DNA from 2 places in the Shewanella sp. MTB7 genome. Region 2 is predicted to be linked to the other one. Evidence: riboswitches for the same ligand, from Rfam matches in the RefSeq annotation. Region 2 holds a riboswitch; the other holds the start of a gene.
The links. Region 2 has a riboswitch for thiamine pyrophosphate ahead of HWQ47_RS15990 (TonB-dependent receptor). Riboswitches for the same ligand answer to the same signal wherever they lie in the genome.
Positions count from the first base shown of each region.

Region 1: it holds a riboswitch for thiamine pyrophosphate, as region 2 does, so the genes downstream of both, thiC (phosphomethylpyrimidine synthase ThiC) here and HWQ47_RS15990 (TonB-dependent receptor) in region 2, are expected to answer to the same signal.

Region 1 covers NZ_CP085636.1:3,364,398-3,367,830, forward strand. The annotation lists gene thiC (phosphomethylpyrimidine synthase ThiC) at 5-1,963, opposite strand; TPP riboswitch at 2,117-2,215, opposite strand; gene HWQ47_RS14475 (hypothetical protein) at 2,390-3,385, opposite strand.
Region 2 covers NZ_CP085636.1:3,711,277-3,714,709, forward strand. The annotation lists gene HWQ47_RS15990 (TonB-dependent receptor) at 1-1,982, opposite strand, end outside; TPP riboswitch at 2,059-2,170, opposite strand; gene HWQ47_RS15995 (YcfL family protein) at 2,281-2,670, opposite strand; gene HWQ47_RS28100 (PaaI family thioesterase) at 2,732-3,433, opposite strand, start outside.

The sequences.
Region 1 (3,433 bases), 350 kb from region 2:
TGGCTTAAACCTCAGCGTCGACTAAATCAACATTGCCAGCGCTTGCTTCATGATAAAGCTCTGCTCCTTTAGCGTTAAATTCTGCCGACATCTTATCCATTCCCGCCTGAATGTCCGTGGCATTTTTCGCTTGGTAACTGGCATTCGATTGCAATTTTATCTCTTGCGCCGCCGCGTATTCACGCACCTCTTGGCTTATTTTCATGGAACAGAACTTAGGGCCACACATGGAGCAAAAATGAGCAACTTTAGCCGATTCTTGTGGCAAAGACTCGTCGTGATAAGCGCGAGCCGTTTCAGGGTCAAGTCCCAAGTTATATTGGTCTTCCCAGCGAAACTCAAATCTCGCCTTAGACAAGGCATTATCGCGGATCTGCGCCGTTGGATGTCCTTTAGCCACATCACCAGCGTGAGCGGCTATCTTGTAGGTAATTAATCCCTGTTTAACATCTTGTTTATTCGGTAAACCTAGATGCTCTTTTGGCGTGACGTAACAGAGCATGGCACAACCATACCAAGCGATCATTGCCGCACCGATCCCCGATGTAAAATGATCGTAGCCCGGTGCAATATCCGTAGTTTGCGGGCCTAAAGTATAAAATGGTGCCTCATCACACACCTCAAGCTGCTTATCCATGTTCTCCTTGATAAGATTCATGGGAATGTGACCTGGGCCTTCGATAATGGTTTGAACATCGTACTCCCAAGCGATTTTTACCAACTCACCTAAGGTTTCTAGCTCACAAAATTGTGCCTCATCATTGGCATCTGCAATCGAACCAGGGCGCATTCCATCCCCTAATGAAAGCGACACATCATAGGCAGCACACAGTTCGCAGATCTCTCTGAAATGCTCATAGAGAAAGTTCTCCGTGTGATGAGACAAGCACCACTTAGCCATGATAGAGCCACCACGAGACACAATGCCCGTAACACGCTTGGCCGTCATTGGCACATAGCGAAGCAGCACTCCCGCATGTATGGTGAAATAATCCACACCTTGCTCTGCTTGTTCAACTAAGGTATCTCTAAAAACCTCCCAAGTCAGATCCTCTGCCACGCCATTGACCTTCTCCAGAGCTTGATAGATAGGCACTGTTCCGATGGGCACTGGTGAGTTACGAATGATCCATTCTCGAGTTTCGTGAATATAACGTCCGGTGGAGAGATCCATCACAGTATCAGCCCCCCAACGCGTTGACCAAACAAGCTTTTCAACCTCCTCTTCAATCGAAGATGTTACAGCCGAGTTACCAATGTTGGCATTCACCTTCACCAGAAAATTACGGCCAATGATCATAGGCTCTGCTTCTGGATGGTTAATATTCAAGGGAATAATGGCTCGACCACGGGCGATCTCTTGGCGTACAAACTCTGGCGTGATCACTTGCTCTATGGAAGCTCCGAAACTCTCTCCTTTGGCTTTTTGCCTCAAGACCGCATCGGTAATGTCACTTTGATCCATATTCTCGCGGATGGCGATGTATTCCATCTCTGGGGTAATGATGCCTTTTCTTGCGTAGTGAAGTTGAGTTACACACTTGCCAGCTTGGGCTTTTCTTGGAGGAAGCAAAGAATCGAATCGAAGATGATCCAACCCGTCATCGGCCAGACGTTGTTGTGTAAAACCGGAACTCACACTCTGCAGCTGTTCAGTGTCACCCCGTTCCTCAATCCAGCTCTCCCTGAATTTAACCAAGCCTTTACGCACATTGATTTCAGCATCAGGGTCTGAGTATGCACCAGCACAGTCATACACTTTTAGTGGGGCATTGGATTCAAGGATTGGAGCTGATTCGGTGCCACCGACCATAGTATCGGACTGTAAGATTTGACGCATGCCAACATGCAAGTCTTCACGACTACCGCTCAGGTATATTTTTTCAGAATTAGGGTGTTGAAGAGGTTTCAACGTATCAATAAACTGTTGAGCTTGAGCTCGGGTTTCACGACGATTTGACATAAGCAATCTCACTTTAAAAAGAAATGAAGTTGCTTGTCTGGAGATGTTGAACAGCAGGTACATCAACAAAATATGATGCAGCAAATAAAAACAATTAACTCAACAGCGAAAATGAAAACGTAAAATCACTACCACAAAACCCACGAATTTATTGTAATTATCATGCTTGTTTCCTTCGCTGGTATTAACCAGATCAGGTTCAACGGATCCCGAATAAACGGTCTCAGCCCTTAGGCACTCCGACAAGATGGAAACGAGTATAAACGTAAAACAACAAAATAAACAAGTGATTCCACTGAGATTAAACATCAGTTAGCATGAAAAATATAGATAATATTAAATAGTTGATAAAAATAATAATTTATTAATAAATCCAATTATTGATCAAACAAATTAAATTACAGATGAATATTTATCACCTTAAAGCTAACGTCTTATGCCCATTTTTTCAGCTCTTGCCGCAATGGCTTTCTGCAGATCCGATACCAATGACTTACCATCACATCGAAATGGATAGCCTAAATTTTCTGCATGAGGATTAATGGGGTTTGGGGTTTTTACTACCCGATAACAGGTCGAACCTTGCTTAACAATACGATTAGGATCCAACTCACTATCAAACGTTCGAGTCTCAGCCCAAATATCATGCTCAGGAAGTTCTAAAATAATCATCTCACCATCCATCTCACTCAATGAGCGCTTGCGGGTATAACGTATCGACTCCTCAATCATCAGATCATCTAGCGCTTGGGCTCGTTGCCTTTGAAAGTAACCTTGAGTAGATTGGCTTAAATTGAGACTTGGTTTGCTTATCTGATGTAAAGCCCCTTTATTAGGCTCTTGATCTTCGATGCCTTCGGGCTGTTCTTTATCTTCGGCTAATGGAACTTCAACTTCTTTAACAGCATCAAGGTTTAACGGCTCATCGACAGATTTAGGCTCTAATGGGGCAGACTGTTGAACAACATTTGTTATTTGCTCAACAACAACCCTACCTTGTACCACTTCAATATTAGGTTCGTAATAAATATAGGCCTTCAATTTGGGCCATTGCTGTTTTGGGAAGTGTAAAATTTGTGGTTGCCATGCTTGCTGAAGGAGCAGAATAAGTAACAGATGGCCAAGGGTAACAATAAACAAAAAGATGAGATTTGTCCGATAGCGATTAAGCCCATTACAGCCAGATGAATGAGCTAGGTCTTTAAATCCATCAAGGTTATTTTGAGCCAGAGTTGAGTTGCTTTTCACTAAGTTTACATCAATAACACCGAACTCAGATAGCCCGATTAATGAATCACACTCAGCTGAAAAACTCGCTAAAGTAGGCACACTCCCTTTACTCACCTTAAACTTAACTGCCTCATCGGGCAACTCATCTAAGTTGACGGTAAATTCTTTAGCTTTATCACTTGTGAACATCACTGTATCAATTCCATTTAAACCGTTTCATTAATACCAATAGCGAGATGA
Region 2 (3,433 bases):
TAACCAACTCGGGCATTAAAGATGGTATAAGCTTCAGATTTAGACTCATTGCTGTCTGAGTAGTAAAAGTCACTCTTACCACTGCCTGTTAAGTTGGCAAACCAGCCCGAGTCAGTGCGATAAGTAGCCCCTGCACTGTAGTTAAACTGGGGAGAATGCGCTAACTCGCGACCAGATAAATCGACCGAACCCCCATTCTTATCTTGATATGAGTAATCACCATAGGCCGTTTGTAACCAGCCAAGGCTAGCATACAACGTCAGATTATCCGTCGCATACCAATTACCATCCAGCTCCGCACCATAGTTATGTGAGCTACCTGCATTTTCGGTGAAAAGGATGAAATTACCCTCTTGACCAGGCACTGTCGATTGTTGAGACGCTGCAACTTGCTGATCACGCCTATCCATATAAAACAGTGAGAAATTCGTGTTGGCATCACCATTAAGCCAGAGAGACTTCAACCCTATCTCATAGTTATACAAGGTCTCGGTATCATATTCTTTCTTGTCGGCAAGCTCTTCTGACAAAGACATATTAAAGCCGCCCGCTTTATAACCTCGCGCCACTCGTATGTAGGTTTCATGATCATCGTTAAGGGTTTTACTAAGGACAATATGTCCACCCCACATGGTTTCCCCCGGATTAAACTTGTCACCGTCGGAGTCTTTATACTCGCTATTACGACGCTCTACTCGCAAACCAAAAGACAGCGAATAATTATTGCCTAAATCAGTATCAAGTTGTCCAAATGCCGCATAATTATCCGCGCTATACTCGGCAGATAACTGACTGTAAGTATCGAATGTCTCATTGTCTTCGCTAAGCTGCATACCATAAAGCCCTAACAGCCAATCAGTACTGCCGTTAAAGATTCGTCCTGCTTCTGTTGAGCTTAATCTAAATTCCTGACTTAACGTATTACGCTCGCCCTCTTTATCCCAATTGTATACATTTTCACATGGCTCTCCGCCACAATCTAAACCGCCCCAATAATCTGGGTTAGCCCAGTCACCATCATAATTATGATGAGTTTGTGAACTTGCATAAGAGCTCAGAGAAACCAACTCGAATTTTTCTGCGCCTGTATAGGTAAATTTAAGTGAAGTGCCTGTTGTGCGCTGCTTATCTACCCCTGGTGCATCCGTTAAAGTATCGAAACCGTTATTATCCAGTGTCCAAACATCATAACCATTGTCATAGTTAGCGTGTAGTAAGGTTAAATCAATCTCTAAATCATCAGTGGCATACCAGCGTAATTTGGCTCGTCCAGTAAACTCATCACGGGCATTAGTATCGTCACGTCCAAGATAGAGGTTATTCTGATAACCATTTTGATTGTGTTGTTGTAATGACACTCGATAGAGCAGCTTGCCAGAATCTGTTAACGGCCCTGAACTAAACCCGCTAAAGGTAGTTAGGGCATCATCTCCGACAGAGACTTCAGCGCCATGTTCAAACACATCGGTAGGATCGTTACTCTTAAGATAGATAAGACCAGCAAGCGCATTCGCACCATAACGTGTACCTTGTGGGCCACGAAGCACTTCAACTTGTTGTAGGTCATACATGCTAGATACCATGCCTAAACCTGACATATCGATATCATCGATGATGTAACCAACAGATGAATTGGGTGCACCTTGATACTCCTCCTGCTCACCCACGCCACGGATCTGGAAGTATTTAGGTCTTGAGCTCCCCCCAGACCAGTTGAAATTAGCGATGGAGTTTAAGATATCTCCGAAGTGCTGAGCACCTTCATCTTCAATCTGCTGTTGATCGATAATAGTCACACTCGAAGGCATTTTTTCAAGAGTCATACCACGAAAATCGGAGGTGACCACGATCACTTCCATCTCATCGCTTGTCACATCGGGTGCTAGATCAGCAGAGAGCGCGTAGCAACTTGTCAGTGCCGTAGAGACAGCAAGCGTGACAGGTGAAACTTTTTTTAAAATAGACAGTTTTGACACAGACATCAGGACCCCAAATTATTATTTTGAGATCCGGCAATAGAAAAAGCGAGAAAGGAAATTGAGTTTGATCAGATACACATAATCAAATTTGGCCCATTCCTACGCCGGTATAAGCCGGATCAGGTTCAAAGGGTTCGTCAAATGACATCTCAGATAGCGCATTTTATGCAGTATCACCCCTTGGCGCTGGCGATTATACATGATAAATACCAATCCATAACAAACTTCTGTCACCATCGGGCAAAAAAACGCCAACTTATCGTTGGCGTTGTTTATCAAGCTTAGATCTTGAGCTAAAAAGCTAATTAGAAAACGCTTTTCTCACATACAAATCATACCTAACGGCACTGGTGTTTGGAGAGAGGCCAGAGACTTGGATCTGCTGTTTACCAAAAAGTTTCAACGGTTCCCAAGCCACGCCTTCATTATCTATGGTATAGCCATTAATATCATACCAAGTGAACTTATATTGAAGGTGAATATCGGTGGCAACTTTATTGATGATTAAACCAGAGCCCTGTAAAAATCCCCCCTGTTGACGAGACTTAAGCTGTTCAACGCTAACCTCACTGGCAAATGAGCGATTATCGACTCTCACCTCACCAGTAGAGCTGGCCATTACCCCTGCCGTATGTGGCGCACATGCACTGACAAGCAAGGCCAAAATTGATACTAAAATAAATTTTCTCATTGACTTATCTTCCTTAAAAGTAAAGTGGTTCCATGCCGATCTAACAGCGTTACCGCATAAATTAATCGATCAGAAAATGCGCTCTCGCTGTTGCTATCAACTTTTTCCTATTCATTTGCCAGCAGTTAATACTCACGTTCGCAACACGACGACCTTGACGGGTGATCTTACATTCGGCAAATGAATCCTTATGATAACCAGCTCTTAAATAGTCAATTGAAAAATCAACAACCTTTGGCACTTTTGTGGTATGCATAAACACCATAAGCTGAACAATCGCCGACATCTCCATAAAGCCAGCAATCACGCCACCATGGATAGCAGGCAGTATTGGGTTACCTATGTTGTCATCTTTTGCTGGTAACTTAAAGACCAATTCATCGCCAAAACACTCAACAGCCATACCAATAAAATTGGCATAAGGAACATGGGCTAAAAGGTGGCTAAAATCATTAAGCTCTGTTGCTTTTTTTACGATCTCTTTCACATCGATTTGAGATGATGTTGAAATAACCTGTTTTAAGGCATTCTTTCCCGCATCTCCCCCATCAGATTGCTCTAATTGAGTTGATGGTCCTTTACCCAGTAAAATTTGAGGAAACTCATCACCAATCATCTCAGGACTTATTCGCATAAAAGAACCAACAGCATGAGCAATAGGATCATCGATAGAATCTTGATAAGCGATGCAGCGAGTAAACGCGACACTCGACGATATTTTGTAGCACTCGGCAAAACCATACACAGGTTTATTCGGATCTGC